3 regions of the Paenibacillus sp. J31P13 genome follow, and region 2 is predicted to be linked to each of the others. Evidence: predicted binding sites of a transcription regulator. Region 2 holds the regulator's gene; each other region holds the start of a gene.
What was found. The regulator LexA, encoded in region 2, represses DNA repair genes until DNA is damaged. The targets are predictions, from matches to a motif close to CGAACATATGTTCG.

Region 1 (11,213 bases), 350 kb from region 2:
CGATTTGATGTCGCGGTTGACGGCAGATCTAGAAGCTATTCGCAACTTTGTAGGCTTTGGATTTGCGCAAATTCTAAATATGGTGCTTATGATTGTTTTTGGCGGAATTATGATGTTCTCGATTCATTGGCAGCTGACGTTAATGACACTTGTGACGATTCCTGTACTTGGTTATACGGCGATGCGCTTTGAACGCCATATTCATCCGGCATTTCGCGAAATGCGTCAAGCGATGAGTAATTTAACGACAGCGGTACAAGAAAATATTACAGGCGTTCGTACGGTTAAGTCGTTTGCGCGTGAGTCGCATGAAGTATCGAAGTTTTCCATACGCAGCGAAGCTTATCAAGTGAATCAAGTGGGCGCAGCTAAGATATGGGCAAAGTATTTTCCGGTCATGGAGCTTGTCGCGAACTTAAGCGCTGTCATTCTGCTTGTCACAGGCGGGATATTGGTTATTAATGGCTCACTTAAACTAGGTGAATTCGTAGCATTTTTCAGCTTAATCTGGTTTATTATCGGTCCAATGTGGAACTTAGGGTTCCAAATCAATAACTACACGCAGTTCAAAGCATCTGGTGAACGCGTAATTGGATTGCTGGATGAGCATGTGCATGTGAAAAACATTGCAAATGCTGTTGAGGTAAACAGTGAGATGGTGAAGGGTCATGTTCGCTTTGAAAATGTTACCTTCAATTATCCGGACAAATCGGCAGCTTTGACTGATATCAATATTAATGCGCCAGCGGGCTCAGTCATTGGTTTTCTGGGTGCAACGGGTTCAGGGAAATCTACGATCATTCAATTGCTGATGAGAGCCTATAATGTGAAAAAAGGAAAGATAACGCTAGACGGCATGGATATCGCCAATCTTGATGTCGCAAGTCTTCGGCGCTTGATCGCTCCTGTATTTCAAGAAACGTTCTTGTTCTCTGCCTCCATCCGTGACAATATTGCTTACGGTATTCGGGATGTGACAACCGAGAAGATCGAGCATGCGGCAAAACTAGCGAAGGCCCACGATTTTATTATGGAGCTCCCGCTTGGCTATGATACGATCGTCGGCGAGAGAGGCATGGGTCTCTCAGGCGGTCAGAAGCAGCGGATTGCTATTGCAAGAGCATTGATTAAAAATCCGCGTATTCTCATCCTTGATGATGCGACAAGCGCGGTTGATATGGAAACAGAGCATGAAATTCAAGCAGGCTTTAAGGAGCTCATGGCTGGACGCACGACATTTATTATTGCACATCGTATTTCTTCATTAAGACATGCAGATGAAATTGTCGTTCTAGATGAGGGACGCATCGTTCAGCGTGGAACACATGGAGAGCTCATCAAGCAGCAAGGACCTTATCGCGACACGTATAACATTCAATATGGTGACTATCCGCTTGATGCTGCCGATCCGGTGATGCAAGCGCAAACTCGGAAAGGGAGTACGTCATAATGAGCACAAGCACGAAAGCCAAAGCCAGCAACAAAAATGAACGCTTTATTTACCAGGATGACGAGCTGATCGAAAAGCCGTTTAACTGGGGGCAATTGCGCCGGCTGTTTATGTACATGAAGCCTTATTCAAAGGAACTTCGGCCTATTATCTTCATGATGATTTTGGGTACCTTAACGAGGCTTGGTGTTCCTGCACTTGTCATTCTAGCGATTGATGAGGCAATTGCCCCGAAAGATGGAGCTACTAGCATACCAAAGCTGATTTTGATTGGCTCGCTAATGCTCCTTCTGTATGTTATCCAGTGGGGATCAAATACGTACCGAATCAAACATACAAGTATTATTGGACAAAAGGTTATTTATGATTTGAGAAATCATTTGTTCCAGCATATTCAGAAGCTAAGCTTTCGTTTCTATGACAAAAGACCAGCTGGCTCCGTTCTTGTTCGGGTTACGAATGACGTAAACGCGTTGCAGGATCTGTTCACCAATGGTGTTGTCAATCTATTGATGGACTGTGTCCAGCTTGTCGGTATCGTAATTATTTTGCTGACATGGAACTTTAAGCTCGGTCTAGCAGTTATGGTTACGGTTCCTCTTATGTTCCTGGTATCGACTACCTTGCGCAAACGGATTCGCTTCGCATGGCAGGACGTGAGAATCAAGCAGTCTCGGATCAACTCACATTTGAATGAAAGTATTCAAGGGATGAAGGTAACACAATCATTCGTGCAGGAAAAAGATAACATGGGCTTCTTCGATCATATGAATAGCGGCAACTTGCACTCTTGGAACAGGGCGTCAGCGCTTAACCAAACATTAGGTCCGGTTATTGAGATCACAGCAGCTGTTGGTACTTGTATTCTATTCTGGTATGGATCACATTTGATTCAAGTAGGAGCTATCTCAGTGGGCTTGCTCGTTGGTTATGCCAACTACATAGGCAACTTCTGGGATCCGATCAACCGTTTGGGTCAAATGTATTCACAACTTCTTATTGCAATGGCCTCATCTGAGCGTATTTTCGAATTTATCGATGAGGAGCCAACGGTCGGTGAAGCTGCAAAAGCTAAGGCATTGCCGAAAATAAAAGGTGATGTGAAATTTGAAAACATCGTATTTGAGTATGAGAAGGGCAGACCCGCTCTTAAAAATGTGACGATTGATGTAAAAGCTGGTCAATCCATCGCTCTTGTCGGTCATACTGGCTCTGGTAAAAGTACAATTATTAATCTTCTTTGCAGGTTTTATGATCCAGTTGGAGGACGCGTTCTTATTGATGGCATTGATATTCGAGACATAACGATAGAAAGCTTGCGTTCGCAGGTGGGTATCGTGCTGCAGGATACGTTTATTTTCGGAGGCACGATTCGCGATAATATTCGATATGGCAGATTGAATGCGACGGATTCGGAGATCGTCAAGGCTGCACAGGCTGTAAATGCGCATGATTTTATTATGGGCTTGCCAGACGGCTATGACACGCAGGTTGAGGAACGCGGCAATGTGTTGTCCATGGGACAACGTCAGCTGCTCTCATTCGCCCGCGCTTTGCTCGCTGATCCACAAATTCTTATTTTGGATGAAGCAACAGCGAGTATTGATACAGAAACGGAGCTTAAGATTCAAGAGGCGCTCAAAATATTGCTAGCAGGCCGCACTTCGTTCATGATTGCCCACCGCTTATCGACGATCCGTCACGCGGATGAAATCATTGTGCTTGATCATGGTCAAATCGTTGAGCAAGGGAATCATCAATCATTAATTGCACATCGCGGTGTATACAATGGCTTAATTGAAGCGCAGTACCGTTTTCTTTAAGGAATAGAATAAGGGTTGATTTTTGCCTTGGGAACCTCCACAATGGAAGAAAAAACGAACCGAAGAGCTTGTCCAAAACAGCTGTGGCTGTGGATAACGATTCGATTTGCTTCCAGGAGGTTCTTTTTCTTTATGTATGGATCACCATTAACAACAAATGCTCGTAAATTACTTTTGCTTGGCTCTGGCGAACTTGGAAAAGAGGTTGTGTTGGAGGCTCAGCGATTAGGTGTTGAGACAATAGCTGTCGATCGTTATGAAAATGCACCGGCGATGGCGGTCGCACATCGCAGTTATACGATAGATATGCTTGATGGTGCAGAGCTTCGCCGTATTATTGAGCTGGAAAAACCAGACTACATCGTTCCTGAAATAGAAGCCATTGCAACGGAAACACTGCTCCAGCTAGAGAAGGAAGGACATCATGTGATACCAACGGCTCGAGCTGCATGGCTCACGATGGATCGTGAAGGCATTCGCCGCTTAGCAGCTGAGACTTTAGGTTTGCCAACGGCTCCTTACCGCTTTGCTGATACTTTGGAGGAGCTGAAGGCTGCAGCAGCGGTGCTAGGCTTTCCTTGCGTGATTAAACCGATTATGAGCTCATCTGGCAAAGGACAAAGTGTATGCCGCTCTGAATCCGAGCTGGAAGCATGCTGGAATTATGCAATGGAGGGCGGCCGCGCAAAGAAGCAACGTATTATCGTAGAGGGCTTTATTACATTTGAGTCTGAAATTACGCTGCTTACTGTACGGTCTGTTTCAGGGACAAGCTACTGTGCGCCTATCGGACATGTACAGAAGGACGGAGACTATATAGAATCCTGGCAGCCCCATGAGATGTCTGAGGAGCAAATTGCTCAAGCGGAAGCCATTGCGCTCAAAATAACGAATGAGCTTGGCGGTTTTGGCATTTACGGGGTTGAGCTGTTTCTAACGAGAGATGGCGTCTTGTTCAGTGAAGTATCTCCGCGTCCACATGATACAGGGATGGTAACACTCGTTACGCAAGATCTATCTGAGTTTGCGCTTCATGTTCGTGCGATTCTTGGATTCCCTATACCGACGATTCGCTTGCTTACACCAGGGGCTTCTCATACTTTGAAAGCAGATCGTGATGCAACGGATTTCCGTATCGGCGGAATTGAGGAAGCAATGTCGGTTCCTAATACGCAGCTGCGCATCTTTGGTAAACCAGAGACGAAGAAAGGGCGTCGTATGGCAGTTGCACTCAGCTCTGCAGCAGATGTTGAGCAAGCACGTGATACAGCTCGCATTGCAGCAGAAGCGCTCTATGTTGACTATAAATCGTAAGTTAAATGCCGTGATGCGATAAATGAGTATTATTTTTTGTTAGAAAGTAGGTTAGATACCATGGGTAAGAAACAAAAGAAACCAGCGTCTGCACCGTTTAAGGCTGCTCCAAAAAAGGATGAGGACAATGGTCTTACATTAAAGGATTTATTGGGAAGCGATATTGTTGGAAAGCTAAAGGAACAATCGGATAAGCTGAAGCAAGCCGAAGCAGATGTGAAGGAAAAACAGCGCTTGGAAGCCGAAGAAAAGAAAAAAGCGGAACAGAAGCGTCTTGAAAATGATTTCTCTTATTTGCTGGATAACAGTGATCCGAATTGGTCCAAGCATAAATAACTGGATTTTTCATAAATGAGCTTATAGCATATGTAATGGATCTAAGCACCTTCGGGTGCTTTTTTTATCCTCAAAAGGGTATAAATAGAGGCATCGTCAAGTGAGGGTGTTGAAAATAAATACAAAGAATTAAAATGGAATTTGTTTATTTTTGAGAAGAAGAGGATAATGAAGAGGAAATGGAAATGCAGTTGAACGCAACATGCCGAGAAAATACGAGCTGTGGCGAAAGAGGGTGCGATCCAAGGCATCCTCTTTCTTTTGTTAATTTTATGACAGTATACATAAATCCCTCTAAACTGCAAAACATCCTAACAACAACTTTTTAGAATATGAATGTCAGCAAGAAGCGGAATCGGGGATTCATGTGTTAATTTTACAGAGATAAACGGTTATAATGTGGAATAAAAAAGATTTTTTGTCATTTTGTTCTTTTTACTTGCACTTATTTTAATTTTTACTTACGCTGAGCGTTAGGCTGTGACGATTGGAGTGGATTTTCTCAGGAAGGCATGAAATAACTGCGGTTTTCTCTTGCTCAACTTGCGTTTATCGTTCAAAATGGAACAGTTGTTTGCTAAGATACCTTTACGAAACAGGACTACTTGAATTAAAATAGCTTGAAGATACGGAAACGTGATTACAGATTGGGGGACGCTCATGACGGAGCAAACAGATCTCTTCGCAAATACAGCGGCCGAAAACCGGAACTATGAAGCCGATGATATACAGGTGCTTGAAGGCTTGACTGCAGTTCGTAAAAGACCGGGCATGTACATAGGCAGTACAAGCAGCTCAGGACTGCATCATCTCGTTTGGGAAATTGTTGATAATGCAGTAGATGAGCATTTAGCAAAATTTTGCTCGGCGATTGAAATTACATTGCATAAGAATGGTGCTGTAACGGTTCATGATAATGGACGGGGCATTCCAACAGGGATGCATAAGACAGGCATACCGACACCTCAGGTTGTATTTACCATTTTGCATGCGGGCGGTAAGTTCGGCGGAAGCGGATATAAGAAATCAGGAGGCTTGCACGGCGTAGGTGCGTCAGTGACCAATGCGCTTTCTGAATGGCTTGAGGTTGATATTTACCGTGATGGCAAAATTCATAGACAGCGCTTTGAATACTGGGTAGACGACGCAGGCAAAGAGCATGTTGGTGAGCCTGTTCGCGGCCTTGAAATTATTGGGACTACGAATCGGACAGGTACGAAAGTTACATTTAAACCCGATGGCCGTGTGTTTCAAAATGGAACGAATCTCAGCTATGACACGCTCGCAGAGCGCCTGCAGGAAATAGCTTTTTTGAACTCTGGACTTCGTGTAACGATTAAAGATGAGCGGAACGGGAAGCATGATGAATTTCATTATGAAGGCGGAGCTCGTCAGTTCGTTCAATTTCTGAACGAAGAGAAGACAGTTCTTCATGAAGTTATTCATTTTGCAGGTGAGCGGGATGATATCGAGGTTGAGATTGCCCTCCAATACAATGACGGTTATACAGAGACGATTGCGTCATTCGTAAACTCGATCCCTACTCGCGGCGGCGGTACACATGAGACTGGCTTCAAAACGGCATATACACGAGTCATGAATGATTACGCTCGCAAAGCTGCATTGCTTAAGGAGAAAGACAAGAACCTGGAAGGCAATGATTTGCGTGAAGGTATGATGGTCGTTATTAACATTAAAATGTCCGAGGTGGAGTTCGTCGGCCAGACGAAGGACCAACTGGGTAGTTCTTCTGCGCGCAGTGCTGTTGATGCCATTGTTTCTGATAAAATGCAGGTCTTTCTTGAGGAAAACCCGCAGGTCGCACAAATGCTTCTCAAAAAGTCGCTGCAAGCATCAAAAGCCCGTGAAGCAGCGCGCAAAGCCCGTGAGGAAATTCGCAGTGGCAAGAAGAAGAGCGAAAGCTCTAATCTTAACGGCAAGCTAACCCCAGCGCAGTCGAAGGACTACACACGTACGGAGTTATTTATCGTGGAAGGCGATTCTGCAGGCGGTTCTGCTAAGCAGGGTCGTGATTCGAAATATCAAGCATTGCTGCCGCTAAAGGGCAAGCCGATGAATCCTGAGAAGGCCAAGTTGATTGATATTTTGAAAAATGATGAGTATAAAGCGATTATTTCCGCAATTGGAGCGGGCGTAGGCTCGGAATTCGCTGCTGAAGAATGCAACTATAATAAAATTATAATTATGACGGATGCGGATACTGACGGAGCACATATTCAAGTGCTGCTGCTTACTTTCTTTTATCGTTATATGAAGCCGCTGATTGATTCAGGTCGCGTATTTATTGCACAACCGCCATTGTACAAAATCACTCGTAAATCAGGTAAGCTGGAGACTATTCGCTATGCATGGACGGATGAACAGCTCCAAAATTATTTGAAGGAATACGGTAAAAATTACGAGCTGCAGCGTTATAAAGGACTGGGTGAGATGAATCCAGATCAGCTATGGGAAACGACAATGGATCCTGAGAAGCGCACACTGCTTCAGGTGCAAATCGAGGATGCGGCAAAAGCTGAGCGAAGAGTTTCAACGCTTATGGGTGATAAGGTCGATCCGCGTAAACGTTGGATTGTAGAGAATGTCGACTTTATGGAATATGAGGAATAGGGGGGCTGACAGATGAGTATGCTGGAACAGTTTTTGCCGGCGTTTCTTGAAGAGGTTGTTGGAGACCGATTCGGACGCTATTCAAAGTATATCATTCAGGACCGTGCGATTCCGGACGTTCGCGACGGCTTGAAGCCGGTGCAGCGTCGTATTCTGTATGCGATGTATGATTCAGGAAATACACCGGACAAGCAGTATCGCAAGTCCGCTAAAACGGTCGGGGATGTAATGGGTAATTACCATCCGCACGGAGATTCTTCCATTTATGAAGGTATGGTGCGCATGGCTCAGCCTTGGAAAATGGGACATCCGCTAGTTGATGGACATGGCAACTGGGGCTCACAGGATGACGACCCTGCTGCAGCGATGCGTTATACAGAAGCTCGTTTATCGCCAATCGCTATGGAATTACTTCGGGATATTGAGAAACGGACTGTTCAATTCAAAGATAATTTTGATAATACGACGAAAGAGCCGGTGGTGTTGCCGTCGAGATATCCCAATTTGCTCGTAAACGGGACCAGCGGCATCTCTGCTGGCTTTGCTACGGAAATACCGCCTCATAACCTTAGAGAAGTTATTGACGCCTGTATCGCCCTTATGGGGCGTCCTGAGTTGACACTTGAAGAGCTTATGACATTCGTAAAGGGACCGGATTTCCCAACAGGCGGCATTATAATGGGCGAAGAGGGTATTAGGGACGCTTATGCCACGGGTAGAGGCAGAATTTATTTGCGCGGCAAAACAGCAATAGAGGATATGCGCGGCGGAAAACAACAGCTCGTTATTACGGAAATTCCGTACCAGGTTGTTAAGTCTAGACTTGTAACCGCGATGGAAAATATCCGTCTAGAGAAAAAAGTAGAAGGCATTGCTGAGGTTCGTGATGAGAGCGGACGCAACGGTCTGCGAATCGTCATTGAATTCAAGAAGGATGCTGACGCACAAGGAATCTTGGCTTATCTATTCAAGAAAACCGATTTGCAGGTAGCCTACAACTTCAATATGGTCGCGATCGTGAACAAAGCGCCTATGCAGCTAGGTTTGAAGCAAATATTATCCGCATATATCGATCATCAAAAGGAAGTTGTCACATTCCGTACGAAATATGAGCTGGAAAAGGCTGAAGACCGCGCACATGTGGTGGAAGGGCTTGTAAAGGCGCTTAATATTTTAGATGAAGTGATTGCGACTATTAAAGCATCCAAAAATCGCGCTAATGCGCAAGATAATCTAATTGCAGCTTACGGCTTTACGGAACGTCAAGCGGATGCCATTTTAACCTTGCAATTATACCGCTTAACGAACTTGGAAATTAATACGCTTGAGAAAGAGCTGAAGGAAGCTCAGAAGAAGATTGCTTACTTGAAATCGATCTTGGATAGCGATAAGAAGCTAATCGGCGTTATTAAAGACGAGTTGCTGGAAATTCGGACGAAATACGGCATAGACCGCCGTTCTGATCTGCGTGTGGAAATTGAGGAGCTCAAGGTTAATCTAGAGGTTATGGTTACATCTGAGGATGTTCTTGTCACACTGAGCCAAGACGGTTATGTGAAGCGGACAAGCATGATGTCATTTACAAGATCAGGCGGTGAGCTGGAAAGTGCCGGCGTCAAGGGTGGCGACTTTATCAGAGAGCTTCTAGAGGTTAATACGATAGACAATCTGCTTCTGTTTACAAAGAAAGGTCAATATTACCTATTGCCTGTCCATCAAATTCCAGAGTTCAAGTGGAAGGATACAGGAACAGCTATCGTTAACGTCGTGCCCATACCAAAGGACGATTCCATAGTCAGTATTATACCGATTAAGGATATAGCGGCTTCTACAGCATCACTTGTGTTCGTAACGAAGCGGGGTCAAGTAAAGCGTACGGAGATGAAGGAGTACGCTACAACAAGGTCTACAGCTGTTGCTGCGTGCAAGGTAAGCGAGGGTGATGAAATCATTCGAGTCGTTCTCAGTGAAAGCGATAAGCAAATTTTACTCGTTACAAAGCAAGGGATGAGTATTCGCTTTGTAGAAACGGAAGTCAATCCGATGGGTAGAGTAGCTACTGGGGTAAGAGGGATACAGCTTAAAGATGGGGACGAGCTTATCGCAGCAGAATGGGTAGCAGAGGATGAAGGCGAATTGCTCGTCATCTCAGATATCGGTTATGCAAAACGATCTCTTCTGTTGGATTATCCCATACAGGGAAGAGGCGGAAAAGGCGTTCAAACCTTCGAATTCAAGGAGGGCAAGCGTGTTCGTCCAAACGGTTCAGCGCTTGTTGCTGCTTATTATTGCAAAGAAGCTCAGGAAATTGTCGCTGTCACTTCTTCAGGTGCAAAACTCGCAGCGCAATCCGAGAAAGCTCCTATCGAAGAGCGGAAAGCCATTGGAAAACTATTATTCCCGATTGAGAAGAATGATATCATTACAAGAACGCTTACAGCGCTAAGTACCACAACTAATCAAAAGGTCGATTAGGCGGGTCAAACCGCTCAATCACTTCTAAAATCGTTTCAAACATGACCCACATAGGCACCAGCTCATCCGGGCTGTCTAGCCATTGTGGGTTTTTTATGATGCCGTAGCTTTTTATTTTTTTGATGATGGCTGCTTTTCTTTCGTCCACCTGGATCCCGCTCCTTTACTCCCATGCAAAAATAGACAGTGTTCTGGGCATTTGCCACATTGTATGTCTAATGCTGTCAAAATGTTCAGTTTCGTATCGTTTAATAGCGCAAATTATTAATTGTATTAATCTTTAATTCAACAATAAATACTGATATAATAAGAGAGAAATAGGTGAAATTTGACAGGGGGCTGCTGTGAGGACATGATATCTGATGAATTTACTCGCTTGTGGGCAAGGCTTTCACGAGAATGGAAAAATAACTTGGAACAATCACTAGCTCCTCTTACAGAAGGACAACTGACCGTACTTGAACTGCTCTTGCAGCATCAGCCAATGAAACCGTCAGATCTGCTGCAATACTTATCGACTACGCCTGCTGCGATTACGACGCTGTTGGATAGAATGGAACGAAATGAACTGGTTGTACGTACAAGGGATGATAATGATCGAAGAATTGTGTGGGTAAATCTTTCGGAGAAGGGCGTAGCTGAGACGGAACGCGGAACAGCAATTCGTAAGGAAATTATCGAATTATCGCTAGACCGCATCTCCGCCCATAATCAGCAGCTACTCGTATACTTATTAGGAAAAGTAGCAAATTTATAATGCAAATGGAGACTACAAGCAATATTATGAAAATTATTTCATAGAATTGAGCCGATTGCGCAGCAACACGTCATTTTTCTGAAGCGTATCGTAGTCGGCTTTTGTTAATAATGTATCGGTTGAAGCTGTTATCGTTTCTTCAATCGGCAATATGCGGTATCGATAAGCTTTATCTGGCTTATAACGATGCACCCAAGTTGGTATGGGTTGTATTTCGGTTAAATCAATTGTTCCGTCTGTCATGTTTTTCCGAACGTTAACCTTATATATAACCCCGTAATCCTTCGTCTCGCCTCGCTGATTGGATATAAAATTTCCCATAGAATAAATAATAAGTCCTTTTTTGGCATGACCATTCTCATCTGTTGTTTCGATGACTTCATAAGGCTGTATAACATGAGGATGCGATCCTGCTATAATATCTGCA
Region 2 (11,213 bases):
CCGATCAAATAGAGGGACTCCGAGCTCATCCTCCAATGCACGAATTTGTTGGCTTAATGTTGGCTGAGCAATTCCTATTTTCTCAGCTGCTCTTGTGAAATGCAGTTCCTTACATACGACTATGAAATTTTCTAATTGTCGAATTTCCAAGCTATCACTCCCGATTCATTCAAATTATCAATGATTATAATAGATATTATTATATTGTTCAATCATTCGAGCGCATATATACTACTAAAGTAACATTCGAAAAGTAATTCAACTTAGAGGAGAACCAAAATGAAAAATGTTTATTTAGTAATTGCGCTCATTCTTGCATCTTTGAATTTAAGGCCTTCCATCACTTCGATCCCTCCAATACTGGGAACAATACAGGAAGATCTTGGCATAAGCGGTTCGGTTGTAAGTTTATTGACTTCACTTCCTGTTCTATGTATGGGATTATTCGCGCCACTTGCTGTTAGGCTTAACAGACGTTATGGTACGGAACGAGCAATATCGATCGCCTTACTGATCATAGGTGCAGCAACAGCTCTCCGCTATTTTGCAGTATCAACGTATTCTCTATTGATTACTTCTTTCCTTACAGGAGTAGGTATTGCTATCATTGGACCGCTGTTGTCCGGTTTTATTAAACGTTATTTCCCAAAACGTGCGTCTACTATGGTAGGAATTTATTCAACGGCTATGGTGGTAGGTGCCGTACTCAGCGTCTGGTTATCCGTACCCCTACAGAAGGCTTTTAATGGCGAGTGGAATGTGTCATTGAGCGTATGGGCGCTCTTTGCAGTCATCGCCTTGCCTGTCTGGCTGAGATTGGCTTCAAAAATAAAGAAGGAAGATACAAAGCTCCAAATATCTGAAAACGTCGTTCGTATTCCTTTGAAAAACAGAAGAGCGTGGGTATTGACATTGTCTTTTGGATTAATGTCTGCCATTTTTTACTCTGTAACCACGTGGTTCGCACCTGCAGTACAAAGCATGGGCTATTCGAAGGAAACAGCAGGAACGATGCAAACCATGTTAACTTTGATTTCATTGCCAGCTACACTTTTAATACCGATTGGGGTTCAACGTTTCAAGAAGCGGTTATGGTGGCTGATTGGCTGTTCGATAATGGAGCTCGCAGGTGTGTTTATGCTTAATATGTCTGTTAGTCCTTGGCTTGCAGCGATAGCGCTTGGCATTGGAACGGGGGGATTATTCCCTATTGCGTTGATGCTTCCAATCGATGAAACACGTAATGGGATGGAGGCTAACACTTGGTCTGCTATGGTTCAGTCTGGAGGTTATATTTTAGGTGCAATAGGTCCGATCTTAATTGGTATGATTCATGATTTCTCAGACAGCTTCATTAAAGCCTTTTACGCCCTTGCAATCATCATCATCCTGCAAATTGTGATTCAATTTATTATCGGAAACAAGAAGGAAGCAACTATTCAGGAAGTTACAAAAACCAATTAATAATGCTTGTACAAGCGAATGAAAGCTGGTGTCGATATTAAATCGATATCGGCTTTTTGAACTTTTAAATGACCTTTATCGTTCTTTGTTAAAAATGGCTTATATTGTAACTTTAATCGGCTCTGGTACGTTATTAAGGGAGGAAGATACAAAGGGGGAATAGAATTTGATCGTACGAGTTTCATATATATTAGCAATTGTATCCTTATTAACTTTCATCATTTCTGGCATACTGGGTGCTACATGCTCTATAGTTGGCATCATAACTGGTTTAATTGGAGTGATTACGTTAAAGAGCAAAAAAGCGGTTTTTGCATTGTTGCTTAACGTTATCGTTTTTCTTGTCATTATGGCAACTTATGTAATGGTATTTAAAAGCTTCACGTCGATCGAATGAGCGAGATGAATCCATGAAGACAGCTTACACATCTATTTTTCTGCTATTTATTGCTTTGCTTATGATTACAGGTTGCAGTAAAACGGAAATAGCAGCTCAGTCCAAAAAACTCTATGAGCTGTATCCAGGCGAAATAGAGAAAGTTGATTTTATCGAGATTGTGAATGGGTCTACAGGTGAACGCAAATCTTTTGAAAATGCGGCGTATATACAGGATTGGATTAAGAAAGTTCGTAATCTGAGCTTTGATCTCGACCCAAATCAGGAGATGCGGGATGGTTACCTTTATAGCGTATCTCTGTACGAAAACAATAAAATAATTTTTGGGTTCACATCAAACAGCGCGAGCGATGGGCGTTATTATTTGAATAATGAAGATTTGATAAGCCGATTGAAGGAGCTATTTGAAATGGAGCCATAACAAAAATCGGGGACCTTGACGGTTCCCGATTTTTAAATGGTTCTATATAATTTTTTTGGACGCATTTATGCGTTATTCCTCATCTTTTTCTAAACCCTCTTTAGGGTGTCGGCTTCTTTTTCTCACCCAAGAACCGTTAATAAATTTATTGGCAACTAAAAATAACGGAGTGGCTTCAAGTTCAGTAAGGGATAGCATTTCGGCCCAATTAAAAATAATAATAAACGGCAGCAGTCCAATTGCCAAAATGCCCATTATAAATCCAAAGGAAAGGCTGCGAATGATTTTTCTTATGGTCATCCAATCATCTCCTTTCGGCCAATCCATTCTCATACATTCATATGCTTCGAATTTATTCTCTAGTATGAGATAGGGAAGATGAGTTATTGAGAAACAAGAAAAAGACCCATTTTAAGGGTCTTTTTCTGTGTGATTTATTTACTTGCTTAACACTTGCGTGTATACGAATATACATTTTTTAGATTGGATTAGTAGCCGCCGCCAAAGATACCGCAACTACAAGCGATAATGACCAACAGAATAAAGAGCACCAGGATCGTACCTGTGTTGTTAAAAGCTCCACCGTAACCGGACATTTTTCAATGCACCTCCTTACGATTTGAATACTGTGTAGATTATGCGCCATTCATCCATCCTGATTGGGTGTTTGTCTTGTTTTCAAATAGTTAGGCGCGATAGGAATGTGTGAGATAAGCTGTTTTTGCTATGTATACGAATTAATTGTCCATTTGAGGCTCGTTCATGAACCATGAGATATAAGTGCAATTTTGACAAACAAGAATAGTTGCATTTCTGTTTGCCCAATCCATGCCGAAAAAGGTAGCTCCTCTTGAATTCAACTGCCGAAAATCTTTGGTAAAGGTATTGTTCTGACAACACGGACAAATGATTGGCGAGTTTCCTGCTCTAAATTTCATCTGTAACAGCTCCTTAAAAAATTATATACATAAAATACGTTTGCTATCGAGTTAAGTCTCATTTGAAGCAGTACGAAATATTTAACTATAGTTTGTACAGTAAGTTGTATATTTCCTTGGGTGTAGACTCTTCTTCTTGTCCTGTAAGATATAACTTGGAAGGGAGGACTTGCAGGGATTATTAATTCCGACCCAAATTGTAAACGGTTTCATTCTGTTTGAAGCGGGAAAAAGGATTGGCAACCCAATTAGAGGAGGAAATTCTCGAGTATGATGAAATCTAAGAAACAACTTCGTATGCTTTCGGCTGTCATTTTGACAATTAGTTTACTATTGCCTACAGGTTTGTTTGCAAATCCGGCTGCTGCGGAAGAGAGTGATGTAGATCAGAATACACCTCAAGTCATTGCCTATCACGATTTTGAACAAAATGTCATACCTGTAGGTTGGGCAGCTAGGGGCGGTAATGGATCAACAACGCTGTCATCGAAAGAAGCGAATAGCGGCACACAAAGTCTGGAAATGTCAGGAAGGTCTTCGATTGGTCATATGGCACGGTTATACAACAATAGCTTATGGGAATCTGGTGCAAAATACGAGATCGAAGTATATATGAAACTTGCTGCTGGAACAGCTCCAACGACGGCGACAATGTTCGTATTGGGCAGAGTATCCGATAATGTCGGGGTAGAAGAGGTTCAATTAATGACTGATGATATTACGGATACGAAATGGGTCAAGCTATCTGGACAATACACAGTCAATCCGGGTCATCGAGAAATTATCGTCTATGTTCAACTAAACAATGATGCAACATCGTCCTATTATGTGGATGATTTCAAGCTCACAATGGTTGCTCCAACACCGCCAGAACCTGTAGCCGGCATATATGTCTATCCTTTTGACGATGGAACAGTGCAGGGTTGGACACAGCGAGGCGCGGGTAAGGTCGAGCTGATTACTGATCCAGTTAAATCAGCTCCAAATGCATTGAAATCCAGCGGCAGAACATCATCATGGAATGGTCCAAGCCTAGATGTTAAGGGCATATTGAAAAAAAATGCGACCTATGAAATTTCAGGTCAAGTTAAATTGCCGGAAAAGGCAGCCTCAGAAAGCATAGTTAAACTATCTATGCAGCAGAAACCGTCTGGTGGTGTAACAGCGTGGAAAACAATAGCATCACAGCAAATAACCACTAGAGATTGGACAGAGCTGAGGGGATCTTTTAAATATACAGAGGAGATGGATGATCTAACACTCTATGTTGAAAGCTCTCTTGTAGAGGATATCCTTGTCATTGATGATTTTGTTATCAAAATGACTGAGGCACCGCCGCTCGATCAGTCTGGCATTACTGCGGGCTTTGAGGATGGTTCATCGCAGGGATGGCTTGCGCGCAATGGCAATGATTCGGTAAGGGCAGTTACTACCGATGCCAAGAGCGGGCAATACAGTCTGCTAACAGAAGCATCAGCTCAAAATCAAGGACCTAAGCTAGATGTAACTGGAAAAATGCATAAGGACAGCAGTTATGACTTTTCGGTTTGGGCTAAGCTTCAATCTGGACAAACGGCAACAGAGCTTCGTTTGAGCTTGCAGACTACTTATCAAGGCGTCAATAACTATATTACGCTAGTGGGAAATAAGACGGTAAACGACAGCGAGTGGGTACAATTTAGCGGTCAATATGCCCTGACAACTGTTGCTGATAGTCTAGCCATTTATGTGGAAACAGCAAATAGTCCTGCGAATTTCTATATCGATGATTTTAGCATGCTGCTAAAGCCTCCACTTTCCATTCAAAAAGACATTCCGTCTCTAAAGGATGTTTTCCAAAATGACTTTACAATTGGAGCAGCCATCGAGCCGCAGCAAACGATTGGCACGCACCATGAATTATTAAATAAACACTATAATGTAATCGTTGCTGAAAATGTCATGAAGCCCGGCTTAATTCAGCCGTCAGAGGGACAATTTAACTGGTCAGCTGCTGACGCCCTATTTAAATATGCCGAGGATCATGATATGGAGATGCGATTCCATACCCTTGTATGGCATTCTCAAGCTGCTGAGTGGATGTTTCTCGATCTGAATGGTAATCAAATGATCAACGAGACCGATCCAGTCAAACGAGAGGCTAATAAAGGGCTGCTTCTCAGTCGAATGGAAAATCATATTGAGCAAATCGTGAATCGTTACAAAGACCGTGTATCTGCATGGGATGTGGTGAACGAAGTCATTGATGCCAGTCAGCCAGATGGCATGCGCAACAGTGTATGGTATCAAGTGACAGGTACGGAATATATCGAACGCGCTTTCTTGAAGGTACGTGAGATCGATCCGGATGCGAAGCTTTATATTAATGATTACAATACAGATAATCCGGCAAAACGTGATGCGCTCTATAAATTGGTTACTGATCTTCGTGATAAGAAGGGTATTCCAATCGACGGTGTAGGGCATCAAACGCACATTAATATAAGTACACCATCGATGAGCTCGATTCTTGATTCCATTGTTAAGTTTGGCGAAAGCGGGTTTGATAACCAAATTACGGAGCTCGATATCAATATTTATACCAATGACACCGAGAAATACGATGTCATTCCAGATTCTGTTTTGACAGAGCTTGCTTATCGTTATAAGGATCTGTTTGATGGACTGAAAAGCATTAGCCAATATATTAGCAATGTAACCTTCTGGGGTATTGCCGATGATCATACTTGGCTGAATGATCGACCGAGCGGGAGCGGCCGCCAGAACGCGCCTTTTGTATTTGATAAGGAATTCCAAGCAAAGCTTGCTTATTGGGCGATTGTCGATCCATCCAAACTGCCTATTTTGAATAGCAAAGCAGAGATTACGGAAGGTACTCCTAAGCTCCTTGAAGATTCGCAGCAAGCTTGGGATGTGATCAAACCGTTAAGCTTGAGGACCAGCGAAGAGCTTAGTGGATTATTTAAAGCACTTTGGGACTCTCAGCATCTCTATGTACAGACAATTGTCAAAGATACAAGTTTTAATAACCTGGATACCCTAGAGTTGTTCGTCCAAGATGGTACGAATAAGCATTATATTTTAACACGTGACGGTAAGCCGACCACAGGATTCGTCTATAAAGTTAAGGAAATTGCAGGAGGGTACATGGTTGAGGCGATAATTGAATTAGAGCATACAATTTCCTTAAAGGGTGAGCTCAGATTTGATTCTCGTGTAAAAGATGCCGATACTAACATGATTACATCATGGAGCGACAGAACGAACAGCCAGCATCTATCAGCAGATCATTATGGCGTATTAACGCTTATTGAGGAGTTAAAAGTAGCTAAAGCGCTTTATGGAACTGCTGTTATTGACGGTGACAAGGATGAAATATGGAATTCAGCTCCAGAAATCACAACGGACCGTTGGGTGCAAGGTACAAGTGGTTCAACTGCAAAAGTAAGAACACTTTGGGATTTAGAATACCTTTACGTTTATGCAGAAGTAAGTGACAGCCTATTAAGCAAAAAGTCATCAAATGCTTATGAACAGGACTCTGTTGAAATATTCCTTGATCAAAAAAATGAAAAATCATCCGATTACGGAGGGGATGACGGGCAGTATCGTGTAAACTTTGACAACGAACAAAGCTATGGCGGTGCAGCTACCGCAAGCAATTTCACTACGAAAACAAAACTTGTAGAAGGCGGGTACATTGTAGAGACGCGCATTGCACTTAATAAAATTCAACCAGCAAAGAATGCTCTCATAGGCTTCGACATTCAGGTCAACAATGATGAGTTGGGCAGTGGAAGCAGAAGCTCCGTAGCAATTTGGAATGACACGAGCGGTAATTCATATCAAAATACGTCAAGATTTGGTTTATTGCAGTTAGTGGAGGATTTATCGATAGATCCAGTGGACCCCCAGAATCCCGTTCAGCCACCAGTGACCGTCGCACCATCACTTCCACCACTAACCATTGTAAAAACCTCTGTTGCAGGTGAAGAGCCAATAATGGATATAACGGTTAGTAATGAATATGTTGAAAAAGCGCTGCAATTGGTTATCAATCAGCCATCGCCTAGACAAATTATTATACGCGCTGATGAAGCCGCTTCTCGTTTAAGTGTTACAATACCAGCTATATCCTTAAGCAAAGCTGCGAACACGGCAAGTGAGTTGGAGTTTATGATCGTATCAGGGAATGCGTCTTATCAACTGCCAGTGTCTATAATTAAAAACGCACTAGCTGCTGCTATCGGCGCAGAGATGAAAGATATTACGGTCAAGGTATCGATTTCAGAGATCGGTAAAGAACTTGGAGCAAAATTGAGTAAAGCTGCAGAGGTAAGAGGATTTGAGCTGATCGGTGACGCCTATGATTATGTCTTGTCTGTGCAAGCTGACGGTAAATCGATTGACGTGCCGCTTGGTTCGTCCTATGTGAATCGTTCTATTACGCTTGGTCAAACCAATGATACTGCGGAGTTGACAGCAGTTCTATATGATCCAAGCCTTGACGAATTTACATTCGTACCAGCTCAATTCACCAAGATGAACGGTGAAACGATCGCACAAATCAAACGAAATGGAAACAGCATTTACACAATTGCGAGATTTAGTAAATCATTCAGTGATATCGAATCACACTGGGGGAAAAAAGATGTCGAACTTATGGCTTCTAAGTTGATTGTAAGGGGTGTAACCGATACAAGCTTTAACCCTGACGGAATTATTACTAGAGCTGAATTTGCCGCTATACTTGTAAGAGGCTTAGGCTTAACATCAGTTAGTACAAATGTAAGCAGTCCCTTTAAAGATCTAAAAGGGTCAGAATGGTATGCCAGCGCCGTTCAGACTGCTGCTTCTGCTAAATTAATTGAAGGCTTCAGTGACGGAACCTTCCAGCCAAATGAATCGATAACACGAGAACAGATGGCGGTTATGATCATGAGAGCTGTTCACTTTGTTGGTGAATGGAAGGATGGGCCCTCAGCAACGCTGAATCATTTTGAAGATGCATCGGCTATCAGCGGATGGGCGGTTACACCTATTCAAGATGTAATCGGAGCCGGATTGATGAAAGGGTTAAGTGAAGTTCAATTTGCTCCTCAAGCTTCAGCAACCCGCGCGCAAGCCGTAACGGTATTGAAGAATTTGCTTACTGAGATTCATTTTATTGATTCACTTTAAGGAAGGAGTGAAGAATAGTGGTTGGGGGACGCGAAGCACGATTATTACAATGTAACTTAACTCATTAAAATTAATATCTGGCTGGGTATTTACGTTTGCGAATGAATTGAGCTAGAAACTAGCTCTATTGAGCCACATTCACCACAATCCAGTCATGAATGGGCAAATCGCTAAGAAATAGAGCTAGAAATTAGCTCTATTCTTCAAAAACTAACCAAAAACGGTTAATTAGAGCTAGAAATTAGCTCTATTGAGCCACATTTACCACAAACCAGTCATGTATGGGCAAATCGCAAAGAAATAGAGCTAGAAACTAGCTCTATTCTCCAAAAACTAACCAAAAACGGTTAATTAGAGCTAGAAATTAGCTCTATTGAGCCACATTTACCACAATCCAGTCATGAATGGGCAAATCGCAAAGAAATAGAGCTAGAAATTAGCTCTATTCTCCAAAAACTAACCAAAAACGGTTAATTAGAGCTAGAAATTAGCTCTAATTAGCCTCTTTTAACGTAAACTAGTCTCATTGACCATACCCCAAGTGAATAATGCTGAAAACTAGCTCTATTCCCGCCAAATTAACTAAAATCCGCTCAATAATATCTGAAACTTACTTAATGTTGACTCAATCAATGAATACTAACCTGCCGCTAGTATTCGTTCATGGGAAAAGAATACTTGTCCAAAACAAAGAACAGGCTGAATCCATGCGTGAGCATCGCGGATTCAGCCTGTTCTTTATGTATACGTGTATAATTCATTAGTGAATATCGCGGAAAAGTCCGATGACTTTGCCTAGAATCGTAACGTTTTGGAGCAAGATCGGTTGCATGGAGGTGTTCTCCGGTTGCAAGCGAATATGGTTTTTTTCCTTGTAGAAGGTTTTTACCGTCGCTTCATCATCCTCGGTCATAGCAACAACGATTTCTCCATTATTAGCGGTTTGTTGCTGACGTACGATCACGTAGTCGCCATCGTGGATGCCTGCATCAATCATACTTTCGCCCATAACATTTAGAATGAAGACGCTGCTGTCACCGACCATATGGGCGGGAAGCGGGAAATATTCTTCAATATTTTCTGTTGCAGTGATTGGTACACCGGCAGTTACCTTACCAACAATTGGCACATTGGCTACAGACGGAGTTGCGATTCCGTCGCCGTCTAAAATTTCGATTGCACGTGGTTTGGTTGGATCCCGGCGAATAAGGCCCTTCTTTTCCAATCGGTCTAAATGACCATGAACGGTTGAGCTGGATAATAATCCTACAGCCTCGCCGATTTCTCGAACGGAGGGTGGATAGCCTTTCTCCCGGACTTCATTCTTAATGAATTCAAGAATTGAATGTTGTCGGTTAGAAATCTTCGACACTGCAATCACTCCATTAGTAGATTTGTAGAAAATTATAACATAGAACCGGAGTTCGTACAAACATAAGTTCTTAGGTACAGAAGTTCGTATTTTTTGTTGACACCAAACGTCTGTTCGTGTAATCTTAAAACAGAACAAACGTTTGGGGTGCTGAGAGATGATAACGAGTCCAAGTTTTTATAAATCCATTCATAAGGCAGAAGAGCGCAATTCATTAATGCTCTTAAAGCGCAATAGTCTGAGATTTGTTAAGAGAAATATGGTTAAGATTGTAGTGAGCTTTGCGGTGTTTATTCTATTATTCACTAGTTTTCTAATTATGGATTCTGTTGCATCAGTTAGTCATCCTATGGAAGCAACAGCGGATGAGCAAGTTGTAACGGTATCTTCAGGCGACACGCTTTGGGGAATTGCTAAGAGCTATTCTGATGGTTCCGATGACATTAGATTTATCATACATATGATTAAAGATAGAAACGGTTTGCAAACCGTTGATTTGAAACCAGGACAAAAGATTATTATACCTGTCATTTAAATTTATCCAATAATACAATATAATAGACAAGTTATAACAACAAATAGAGCTTTCTGAGTGATAGATCAATAGAATCTATCTCATTCAGAAAGTTTTTTTGTTTGAACTGCAGGGGGAAGCAATAGTTTTGACGTCTATTAATAGGGAACTGAGAGGAGAGACTATATTGTTACGTGTAGAAGATTTGTCCCATTCCTTTAAAAATGGGAACGAAACGACAGTTGTATTGCAGAAGATTGGTTTTCACGTACATAAAGGGGAGATGATTGCCTTGCTAGGGAGCTCTGGCTCTGGTAAGTCAACGCTTCTTAATCTGATGGCAGGCTTGATGAAGCCAACAGAAGGCAATATTTTTATAGCGGATCATAATATCGTGACGATGAATGAGAATCAATTAGCCGAGTTTAGGCGTAAGCATATTGGTTTTATTTTTCAAGCTTATGAACTCATCGCGAATTTGACTGTACGTGAAAATGTTGAGCTGCCACTAGTATTCCAGTCGATGCAACCAACGCTGCGGAAAAAGAAAGCACTTGCTTTGCTAGAACAAGTGGGCATACCAGACAAAGCGGAATTATATCCGTCTCAGTTGTCAGGTGGACAGCAGCAGCGTGTCAGTATTGCAAGATCTCTGATCACTGAGCCATCAGTCATATTCGCAGATGAGCCGACAGGGAACCTGGATACGAAGACAGAAGAAGAGATTATTATGATTTTGAAACGATTGAATCAGACGATGGATACTACTTTTATTATCGTTACACATGAACGTGAAGTTGCCGCGCAAACAAAGAAAATTATATCGCTTCGCGACGGTTTTCTTGTGACGGATCAGGAATCAAAAGCAGAACCTATGCTCACAGGGGGAACAAAGCGTGAGAATTAGTGATATTACAAGGCTGTCA
Region 3 (11,213 bases), on a different contig from region 2:
AGGTTTGTTCTTAAGAAATGGATCGCATTCTCTGACATAAAGTGTTTTACCTGCTGCTCGGAATAGCGCTTTAGCAGTGCCTCTTGTAGTGTGAACAGCTCACCTGGATGCGATAAGCCGGCAATATAACGATCTATGCCGTCAAAATCAGAGCCTAACATAATTCCATGCTCCCCGCCAAGCTCGCAAATATGTTCAATATGATGAAGCAAATGGTCTATCGTAACGACTTCTGCTTGTGATACAAACCAAGGCACATAGGTGACACCAATCAAACCCTGCCCTTTTATAATGGCTCCAATTTGCTCATTCGTTAAATTGCGAGGATGCTCACATACTGCTCTTGCATTAGAATGAGAGGCTATGAAGGGCTGCGATGAGAGCTCTGCAATATCCCAGAAAGCCCTATCGGATAAATGTGATACATCTATTATTATACCCAAATTATTACATTGTTCTACAAACAAACGCCCTTTTACAGTTAAACCTCCGCCTCGTGGCTCCATGGCTCCGTCAGCTGCCCAATTGGCATGATTCCAAGTTAATCCGGCTGCACGCACACCTAGTTGATGCAATATACGAAGCATAGACATTTGTCCATTTAATCCATCTACACCTTCAAGTGATAGTAAGGCACCGATCTTACCATCCCTTATACAGGAATCTAGTTCCTTCACCGTTCTCACCCAAACCATATTTTCGCAAGATAATACAAATTGGTGGAATCGATCCAAACTCTCCAGTATCGGTTCTAAACGTCCATTCATAGATTGAGGAATGTAGATTGCAAAAGTCTGCAAAACCGTCCCAGAAGCCTTCAAACGCTCGTATGTAACATCTAAACCGCCTTGCTTACCAGCTTGAAACGTCAAAGTATCATCAAGAAGCAGTTTATATAGCACATCGCAATGAAAATCAACCACTTTCATAGGAGCACCTCACCATTTGTTAGACTGACAGCAAAAAAACCTGTCTACGTCGTAAACAGGCGAAACATTTGTTTTCATCCAATTGGCTTGCGCCGCTTGGACTTGCTACCGAGGTTCAACAATCAATTTGATTGCTGTTCGGTCCTCCCCGTCAATAACGATGTCAGTAAAAGCTGGTATGCAGATTAGATCCACCCCGCTGGGAGCGACAAATCCACGAGCAATGGCAACTGCTTTGATCGCTTGATTTAAAGCGCCAGCCCCAATAGCTTGCAGCTCTGCTCCACCACGTTCACGGAGAACACCAGCCAGAGCACCTGCAACGGAATTAGGATTAGATTTTGCTGAAACTTTTAATACGTCCATAAAAAGAACCTCCCCTTCAACTGTTGGATGGATTCCACTGTTAAATAGTATTCGAGAGAGGTTAAAAAATTCCTGCTTTTATTGCAATGAATTCACGGACTGTTCTGAATTGTCAGAACTTTCGGTAGAATTAGAAGTTACATGAGAAGCCATTCGTCTTCCGTAAGTCGAATTTTTTCGATTTTGCGTGCTTCTCCCGTTGCATCATCAATTTGTACTGAGATAGCATGCAGATGCCATTTGCCTTCATCAACTACAAATCGAACCGGTAATTGCGTAATGAACTTATGCAGTACCGCATTGCGCTCCATACCAAGTACACCGTCTTTTGGACCAACCATGCCCACATCAGATATGAATGCTGTGCCGCCAGGCAGAATCGTATCATCATTTGTTTGCACATGAGTATGCGTACCCAAAACGATTGACGCTCTTCCATCTAAATGCCAGCCCATTGCAATCTTCTCTGATGATGCTTCAGCATGAAAATCGACAAGGATATTATTCGTTAGCTCTCTAGCTTCTTCAACCAATTCATCAGCCTTGCGGAAAGGACAATCAATTGGCGGTAGAAATGTACGTCCTTGGAGATTGATAATAGCAAGCTTTTTACCATTCGCCTTAATTAACGCCATTCCTTGCCCAGGTGCTCCTTCTGCGAAATTTGCTGGACGAACAATACGCGGCTCATCATCTATCCATTCAAATATATCTTTATTATCCCACGTATGATTGCCCATCGTAATGCCATGGACACCCCATTCGAAAAATTCCTTCGCAATTGCTCCCGTAATACCCCGTCCGGCAGCTGCATTTTCACCATTTGCTATAATAATATGCGGATTATATTTACTTTTTAAAGCAGGCAGCACACGTTTAAGCGCGCTTCTTCCTACACTTCCTACGATATCGCCTATAAATAAAACATTCATGCTGTTACACTTCCTTTTTATTGTACAAACATAAAAATGTTATGCTTTGCTTGCTCCATTTTCTATCTATTCTATTGTCCAAAACGTTGCCCTATAGGACATTTCAGAGATATGTAGCGTTCAAACAGAAAAGTGGCTTAAAAGCAGCCACTTTTCTATCAAAGCTATGAGATTAATTCTTTATTTCGCATATTCTACTGCTCTTGTTTCACGAATAACCGTTACTTTAATATGTCCCGGATAATCGAGTTCACTCTCGATTTTTTTCGTTATATCGCGAGCAAGTCGGAATGCTTCTGTATCGTCGATTTTATCTGGTTGCACCATGACGCGCACTTCGCGGCCTGCTTGAATCGCATACGATTTTTCAACGCCTTCAAATGATTCAGAGATATCTTCAAGCTTCTCCAGTCGTTTGATGTACGTTTCAAGCGTCTCGCGACGAGCTCCTGGGCGTGCAGCTGATAATGCATCAGCCGCTCCAACAAGCATCGCAATAACGGAAGTCGCTTCTGTATCACCATGATGAGATGCGATACTGTTAATAACGACAGGATGCTCCTTGTACTTCTTAGCGAGCTCTACGCCGATTTCAACATGAGAGCCTTCTACTTCATGGTCAAGTGCTTTACCGATATCATGCAGCAATCCTGCACGCTTCGCCAGCGTAATATCTTCGCCAAGCTCTGCGGCCATCAAGCCAGTCAAGTAAGCAACCTCCATGGAGTGCTTCAGTACGTTTTGGCCATAACTTGTCCGATACTTCAATCGTCCTAAAATCTTGATTAGATCAGGATGCAAGCCATGTACGCCAACCTCGAAAGTAGCTTGTTCACCGTATTCACGAATACGCTCATCCACTTCTTTACGAGATTTCTCAACCATTTCTTCAATGCGAGCAGGATGGATACGACCGTCAGCCACAAGCTTTTCTAAAGCAGTGCGGGCAATTTCTCGTCTTATCGGGTCAAAACCAGATAAAATGACCGCTTCCGGTGTATCGTCGATTATTAGATCGATACCGGTCAATGTTTCTAAAGCACGGATATTCCGGCCTTCACGTCCGATAATGCGACCTTTCATTTCTTCATTAGGCAAGGTTACAACGGAAACCGTTGTCTCTGCCACATGATCAGCCGCACAGCGTTGAATGGCTAGCGAAATGATGTTGCGTGCTTTTTTATCGGCTTCTTCTTTCGCTTGCTGCTCGATCTCTTTGATCATTTGTGCTGTTTCATGTCGTACTTCTTGTTCAACATTTGATAATATAATCGATTTCGCATCTTCTGTAGTTAAGCTAGAAATGCGTTCTAATTCACTAAGCTGTTGCTTGTAAATGGAATCGATCTGCTCTTGCGTTTCTTCGATCCGTTTTTCTTTGTTGGCCACAATTTCTTCTTTGCGTTCTAGCGCTTCTAATTTCTTATCCAGCGACTCCTCTTTTTGGAGTAAACGTCTTTCCTGACGTTGAGCCTCGTTGCGCCGTTCACGAATATCTCGCTCAGCTTCGGAACGAAGTTTGTGGACTTCATCTTTTGCTTCTAGCACCGTTTCTTTTTTCTGAGCTTCCGCTTCCTTTTTTGCATTTTCTACAATTTGTATAGCAGCTTGCTCAGCACTTGAAATTTTAGCCTCGGCAATCGACTTTCGAATAAAATAACCAATCCCAAAGAAAATTAAGCCAACAAAGAGACAGATCAAGATCCAATAAACAGGATTCATCTTGTTCACCTCCTTGTTGCATACACCAAGGCACTGCTTGGGATGATATTAGGTTTTCAACCGGTTTCAATACCGTGTCAACATTTACTAATTTGACGAAAATAATCGTTTTGAATCAACTTTTGGAAGGAAAATTGATTCAAAGTAGAAGGAATACAACCTCATTTTATCTTTTCGTAAAATCAATTGTCAAGCAAAAGCCCATCATATTCCTCGAATACTTCCTCTTCCCCCATCAAATCGATAGACTTAATGGCTTCCATCACGATATCAGTCGGAAAGCCTCTGCGCATTAAATAGCCCATAAGCTTGCGTTTTCGGTCTCTTTGCTCACCTTTTAGGGATCGCGCTTTCTTCTCAGCAGCTTTTTTTGCCGCTACTAATTCAACCTCTCGGTCCAAAGCATCTGTTGCTTCAGCAGCCGCTTCTTTCGACACGCCTCGCTGTTGAAGCTCTTGTTTAATCCAGCGACGGCCTTTCAAACTATTTCTCAGCCTGCCTGAGGCGAATTGACGTGCATATTCTTCATCATCCACAATATGCTCCTTTTCTAAACGGTCAAGGGCATATTGAATATTTTCATCTTCAAATTCTTTGCGCTGCAAATACTGCTGTATTTGCTTTCGAGTTCGCGGCTTTGCGCCAAGATACTGTATCGCAAGCGCATAAGCTCGGTAACGTTCATCTTCCTTGCGAATCTTATCGATTTCGCTCCTATCTAACGTTCGATCCTTCATTAAGCGATAGCGTACTAAAATATCTTCATGTACAGATAGTAATGGTTGTTCTGCTCCCGCTTCCGTAAATATATGATACATTCTGCGGAACTTTTTATCTTGCTTTACAGAAATAATGGTCAGTGTATCCTCGTCGTTCCAATCATTTCCGGTCATTTCTGGCATCCCTCTCTAAACAGAGCTTCGCCGCCCCAAACGGGACGGCGAAGCAGGCTAAACGATATTAGTTGTCATTTCATTAAGTTAGATCGATTAATCTGGATCAATTAATCTAGATCTTCGAATTCATCTTCATCTTCATCTTTGGAGAAATCAGCAGGAGTTGCAGTGGCAGAAAGATTGCTCGCATCACGAATTTGTTGCTCGATAATTTCAGCCGTATCCTTGTGATCCTTCAAAAATTGCTTAGCATTTTCGCGACCCTGACCTAAGCGCTCACCATTATAGGAGAACCATGCACCGCTTTTTTGTACAATTTCCATTTCTACCCCGATATCGATAAGGCTTCCTTCTCTGGAAATACCCTCACCATACATGATATCGATCTCCGCTTGTTTAAATGGCGGAGCCACCTTGTTCTTAACAACTTTAATACGTGTACGGTTACCAACCATGTCATTGCCTTGCTTAATTGTCTCAATCCGGCGTACATCTAAACGGACGCTGGAATAGAATTTCAATGCGCGTCCACCTGGTGTTGTCTCGGGATTACCGAACATAACGCCGATCTTCTCACGCAATTGGTTAATGAAGATGGCAATCGTCTTCGATTTGCTAATCGCTCCGGAGAGCTTCCGAAGAGCTTGAGACATCAAACGTGCTTGAAGACCCACATGAGAGTCACCCATATCGCCTTCGATCTCCGCTTTTGGTACAAGTGCTGCTACAGAATCGACTACAATAATATCAACTGCTCCGCTTCGTACCAGTGCTTCAGCAATTTCAAGTGCTTGCTCACCCGTATCAGGCTGTGAAAGCAAAAGCTCATCGATATTAACGCCAAGCTTACTAGCATATAACGGGTCTAGCGCATGCTCAGCATCAATAAATGCAGCTTGTCCGCCAGCCTTTTGAACTTCAGCAATAGCATGAAGAGCAACGGTTGTCTTACCTGAAGATTCTGGGCCGTAAACTTCAATAATTCGACCTCTTGGCAATCCGCCTATTCCTAACGCGATATCTAGAGCAAGTGAACCGCTAGGCACGGTTTCCACTTGCATGTGTGTGGATTCACCCAATTTCATGATGGAGCCTTTACCAAATTGCTTCTCTATTTGGCGTAAAGCCATGTCTAACGCAGCGCGACGATCCGACAAGAAACTCACATCCTTCTTTATTTATAATATTATGATACCTTTTTTCTTACGGGTTGCCAAGCATTATTTTCGAACATACATTCGCCTTTTCGCTTCGCCCCCTAAAATGGACATAAAAAAACCGCAGCAAAGTAATCTTCGCCACGGTTCTTCCGATAACTAGTTCTAATTATACCGATATATTCGTTAATTGACAACTATTATTCTTCTCGTAAAGACAACCATAAGCGATACAAAGCCGATTTGACCGCACGCATGCGGATGCTGCTTCTATTTCCATTTAAGTTCATGGTATATACAATTGTCGGCTTTCCTCTTTCTGCTATAGCTGCATATACAAGTCCTACTGGCTTTCCTTCCGATTCCGCAGGTCCGGCAACTCCCGTTAAGGAAACGCCAAAATCCGCATCGGAGAGCTCACGCACCCGCTCCGCCATCAGCATAGCTGTCGAATCGCTTATAGCTCCCGGAGAGCCCTTGCCCTCAAGCTGTGACATCGGTATGCTAAGTAAATGATGCTTCATTAAATTTGTATAGGTTACGACTCCGCCTACGTACTCTCCACTGCTCCCAGGAACGTTTGTAATAAGCTCGGCAAACAATCCCCCGCTAATACTCTCCGCACTCGCGAGCTTGCGATGTGAGCCTCTTAGAAGGCGTATAATCTCCTCTTCAATCGGTACATCCATCTGCGCATACAAATATTCCCCTGCGCGTTCTTTTATTCTCTCAACAGTCTCATCCATTTTACGATCGGCAGCGGCTTCCGATTCAGCTTTTGTCGATACGCGGATTGTAACCTCATTCTCCTTCGCATAGGGAGCAATGGTTGGGTCGCTTTGCCCTTCTATTAAGTCAAGCAACGCTGCTTCAAGATTAGATTCACCGATACCGGCAAATTTCAACAATCTAGAATAAAGCGGCTGCGTCTCGCCTAGCTTGGAACGAAGCCACGCTTCACCTGCGCCATCCATCATTGGCTTCATTTCCTTTGGCGGTCCTGGCAGGAGCAAATATAAAGTTCCATCTGCTGATATTCCGTTGCCGACTGCGAGGCCAGCCGTATTTTCAAGCGGGTCGCTGTCTTCCAGCATCAAAGCTTGACGGCGATTGCTTTCGACCATATGAAGTCCCCTTGAGCTGAACATATGTTCAATAGTCGACATGGACGGCTCATGAATGATTAGCTTGCGATTTAAGTATTCGGCAAGAACATCCTTTGTCAGATCGTCCTGAGTCGGTCCAAGCCCTCCAGTAAATAGAAGTAAATCTGCACGTTTTCTCCCTATTTCGATAGCTTCTCGCAAGCGATCAGCATTATCTCCAACTACCGTTTGAAAGTAGACATCCACACCCAAGCCTGCGAGCTTCTGTGACAAAAATTGAGCATTTGTATTCACAATTTGCCCTAACAACAGCTCTGTTCCAACGGCTATGATTTCTGCTTTCATTTTCTTTTCCCCCATTAATTGGAATAGTCTCACTTTTTTTCTCTAATACGCAAAAGCACCCTCCTGCATAGCAGGAAGATGCTCAGATCAAAACTTACTCAACAGGAATTAAATGTTTGTTTTTCAAGAAATAATCGATTCCGGAGTACACCGTAATTACGGCTGCAGCCCAGCTGGAAACGACATCAAACGGAAAATCAATAAAGTTGAATGGGAAGTTGTTAATCAATATCGAAATGATCATCGTAATTTGAACGGCTGTTTTCCATTTGCCCCATGTACTGGCAGCCATAACAGAGCCCTCCAGCAGTGCAATCTGGCGTAAGCCCGTTACCGCAAACTCGCGACTTATGATGATGATTGCGATTAACGCATTTAGCTTGTTCATTTCTACAAGAGATATTAGAACAGCCGCAACCAACAGCTTATCCGCAAGCGGATCCAGCAGCTTTCCTAAATTAGTGACGATCTTATTCTTGCGCGCAATATAACCATCTAATCCATCTGTACTTGCTGCCACAATAAAAATGAGTGCCGCTGCGATTTGGGTGTATGTAATGGAGAAGTCTGAAAAGGTTAACGACCCCAGGTCCAATTTGATAAGCAGGAAGAACATAATGACCGGCACTAAAAAAATTCTGGCTAGTGTGATTTTATTCGCAAGATTCACGCCATTACCTCCCTTGATCCGATAAGCTCATAGGTGTGCGTTTCGCGAACCACACGTTCGTCAATCAAAAATGACTGCATTTCTAAATTCAAAACCATCTTGCTGATTACTCGAGCTGCTGAATTCGATTTCATGATCATCTATATATCCCCCAAATCCTTCCGTAAAGCTGTCTGAATTAGTATAATACATGCAAATACACGTGTCAAAACCGACTGATCACGCATGCATTGAAAGGGAGAAGCACATAGCTAAACGAAAAGCCTCGCTTCTTGAATAGCAAGAAACGAAGCTTTTACAATTAAGAACGATAGTTAGTAAATTGCAGTTCCACTGGCAAATCCGCTTCTCTCAGAAGCTTCATAACAGCTTGCAAATCATCAAGACTCTTGCCAGAAACTCGAATTTGATCGCCTTGAATCAAACTTTTCACTTTCAATTTCGAATCACGAATCAGAATGTTGATCTTCTTGGAGACATCCTGTTCAATTCCTTGTCTAAGCTTAATCCGCTGACGAACACTGTTAGCCGATGCGCCTTCAATTTTACCATAATCCAAATTTTTAATGGGAACGCCGCGCTTCACCATCTTGGATAGTAAAATATCGATAACGCTCTTCAGCTTGTAATCATCCTCAGAAGCAATTACCAATTCCTCTTTTTCCAACTTAATGGAGCTTTTGCTGCCCTTAAAATCAAAGCGTGTTTCAATCTCACGCTCTGCTTGTTGAATTGCGTTAGCAAGTTCCTGCATGTCCACTTTAGATACGATATCAAAAGCATTTTCTGAAGCCATTCGAACCTCTCCTTTGTTGCAAGTAATAATTATTCGGTCTTCGTTTCGTCAGTGCCAGTTTCAGCACCATCGAGAGGCGGCGTTGTTTCAGTTGGTGCGCCGATAGGCGTAAGCAGCAATTTCTTTGAGCCTGCTCTGTCCCCATCTGGTACAAGCACGCCGTCTACTGTAATCTTAGTCAAATCGGATCTGCCTACATTAATATAAAGCGGTACAGTCAAATCATACGATTGCGTTGTATCTGGCTCTGCATTTGCAGAGTAAAGCTTTTCGCCGTTTTTGCCTTCTTTGCGAACCTCTACCCAGCTTCTGCCGCCTTCCACTTTAATTTCAACTTTATGAGTGCCAGCAGGACCAATGTCATATTGATCGGCTTTGCCTACTATGCTTCCAAAGGTAACAGTTGTAGGTTGCTGTGTAGGAATCGGAGTAGGTGTCGGCGTATTAACATCATTTGTAGGCGTACTGCCAGCCACATCATTGCCTTTGTTTTCACCAGGATCTTTGGAAACATCTGTTATTGGTGTATTTTGATCCGCCTTTTTGGGATCATTGTCATCCTTGTTAAGAACATAAACCCAGATGACAACGAAAATCAAAATAAGGAAAGACCACATCATGATATTGAAACCGATCTTACCAAGACGCTCTGAGGATTGTGTTTTTACTCTTCTCGGAGTTCTTGTTACGATGGGCTCAACAATTTGTTCAACTTGGCCAGCAGGCACTTCATGCTGATACAGTCGAAGTACTTCTTCGGGATCCAATCCAACGGCTTCCGAATAATTTTTCACAAATGCCCGTACATAAAATGGACCAGGCAAAACCGTGTGATCACCGCTTTCGATCGCTTCCAAATACCTTTTTCTAATTTTTGTTGTTTCTTGAATATCATCTAATGATAATCCGCGTTGGTCTCTCGCCTTTCGAAGTAATGCGCCTAATTCAGACATGAGACGGCCTCCTTCCGATTAGAAATCGTCAGTATAGTTAGTTGTGAATTTCTCGTAAGATATTTCCTCATCCGGCGTGTTTCTAAGTTCAACAATAATGTCAAAATGGCTGTAATCATATTGCGATTCCTTCACGAAAATATCAGGATGCTCAATAACTTTCGTGGACGGCATTGCCATAATTTCCTGCAGCAAAGCATAATGGCGTTCATTGGAGCGTATGGTGCTTACGATACCGTCAATAATAAATATCGTGTTGGGCTGCATTTCATCATCCGACAGCTGGCTGCGGACAGTTTGACGAAGCAGCGTGGATGACACAAAGGTCCAGCGTTTATTGGAGCAGACGCTACCTGCAATAATAGATTCTGTTTTGCCCACTCGCGGCATTCCTCTTAATCCAATAACCTGATTGCCTTCTCTTTTAAACACTTCACCTAAGAAATCAACGAGGATTCCTAGCTCATCCCGTGTAAATCGAAATGTTTTTCGATCATCCGAGTCCCGCTCAATATAACGTCCATGACGAACTGCCAAAATATCTACTATAGTTGGCGTTCTCAGTTTGTTCACAGTAATATTATCAACCTTTTGAAGCATTTTGCCAAGCAGTTCGATTTTCTCATCGTCATCCGTCTGCAGGAGCATCCCGCGCGTGCGGTCTTCTACCCCATTGATCGTCATAATATTAACCTCAAGCATACCTAATAAAGAAGCAATATCTCCAAGTAGGCCTGGCCGGTTTTTATGTATTTTGTATTCCATATACCATTGTTTTGACTCCAAAGCTGTCACCGTCCTAAACCTGTTAAATCGAAGGAAGTACAAATGAAGGAAACCCTCGTCATAAAACATAATTCTACAATTTTCAGCACAATCCTGCAACCCAAAAAGAAACATTGCAGAAAAGCCTCCTTAAGGGAGGCTTTCCTGCATCTGCTTCTGTTGACGAAAAAATCGTCTTATGCTGAATAGTTATGAATGTTGGACAAGCTTAACCATCAAGCCGGCGATCGTCTTGCGTTCAGCCTCATCGCCCACATCCCATAGCTGCTTCAACACACGTTCTTCCTCATTTTTTGGATCGACCTTTTCATCAAGAAAAGTACCGATTTCATAAGCCAATGACGAAATGGTTTCTTCCGTCAAACCGATGCCTTTAGCTTGTGACACTCGGTCTGCCAAAAAATGTTTCCACGTTGAAAAATTCGAAAGGACGGTTGACATGTTCCTTCGCCTCCTAAAGGTATAGAAAAGAATCATCAACAATCATTATTGTGCGACAAAACTGCATCATTTATGCATAGAGCTCGTCCATAATAACTTTAGTAAGCTAAGTAT

Region 1: the regulator LexA is predicted to act here: its motif matches at 5,487-5,500, upstream of parE (DNA topoisomerase IV subunit B).
Region 3: the regulator LexA is predicted to act here: its motif matches at 6,073-6,086, upstream of recA (recombinase RecA).

What each region holds. Positions count from the first base shown of each region.
Region 1 is NZ_JBWDNR010000002.1:484,098-495,310, forward strand. It holds gene AC0YOD_RS08465 (ABC transporter ATP-binding protein) at 1-1,450, shown strand, start outside; gene AC0YOD_RS08470 (ABC transporter ATP-binding protein) at 1,450-3,273, shown strand; gene purT (formate-dependent phosphoribosylglycinamide formyltransferase) at 3,406-4,587, shown strand; gene AC0YOD_RS08480 (YqkE family protein) at 4,648-4,923, shown strand; gene parE (DNA topoisomerase IV subunit B) at 5,584-7,554, shown strand; gene gyrA (DNA gyrase subunit A) at 7,567-10,029, shown strand; gene AC0YOD_RS08495 (hypothetical protein) at 10,010-10,177, opposite strand; gene AC0YOD_RS08500 (MarR family winged helix-turn-helix transcriptional regulator) at 10,382-10,786, shown strand; gene AC0YOD_RS08505 (CapA family protein) at 10,820-11,213, opposite strand, start outside.
Region 2 is NZ_JBWDNR010000002.1:838,416-849,628, forward strand. It holds gene AC0YOD_RS10165 (LysR family transcriptional regulator) at 1-150, opposite strand, end outside; gene AC0YOD_RS10170 (MFS transporter) at 280-1,464, shown strand; gene AC0YOD_RS10175 (hypothetical protein) at 1,631-1,861, shown strand; gene AC0YOD_RS10180 (hypothetical protein) at 1,875-2,282, shown strand; gene AC0YOD_RS10185 (hypothetical protein) at 2,355-2,609, opposite strand; gene AC0YOD_RS10190 (YjcZ family sporulation protein) at 2,771-2,878, opposite strand; gene AC0YOD_RS10195 (endo-1,4-beta-xylanase) at 3,491-8,401, shown strand; gene lexA (transcriptional repressor LexA) at 9,162-9,773, opposite strand; gene yneA (cell division suppressor protein YneA) at 9,931-10,308, shown strand; gene AC0YOD_RS10210 (ABC transporter ATP-binding protein) at 10,475-11,194, shown strand; gene AC0YOD_RS10215 (ABC transporter permease) at 11,184-11,213, shown strand, end outside.
Region 3 is NZ_JBWDNR010000001.1:788,721-799,933, reverse strand. It holds gene AC0YOD_RS03510 (dipeptidase) at 1-929, opposite strand, end outside; gene AC0YOD_RS03505 (stage V sporulation protein S) at 1,035-1,295, opposite strand; gene AC0YOD_RS03500 (TIGR00282 family metallophosphoesterase) at 1,433-2,227, opposite strand; gene rny (ribonuclease Y) at 2,408-3,949, opposite strand; gene AC0YOD_RS03490 (regulatory protein RecX) at 4,132-4,842, opposite strand; gene recA (recombinase RecA) at 4,953-6,002, opposite strand; gene AC0YOD_RS03480 (competence/damage-inducible protein A) at 6,203-7,453, opposite strand; gene pgsA (CDP-diacylglycerol--glycerol-3-phosphate 3-phosphatidyltransferase) at 7,548-8,123, opposite strand; gene AC0YOD_RS03470 (hypothetical protein) at 8,120-8,263, opposite strand; gene AC0YOD_RS03465 (YajQ family cyclic di-GMP-binding protein) at 8,425-8,919, opposite strand; gene AC0YOD_RS03460 (RodZ domain-containing protein) at 8,949-9,872, opposite strand; gene AC0YOD_RS03455 (DUF3388 domain-containing protein) at 9,891-10,658, opposite strand; gene AC0YOD_RS03450 (DUF3243 family protein) at 10,848-11,099, opposite strand; gene ymfI (elongation factor P 5-aminopentanone reductase) at 11,206-11,213, opposite strand, start outside.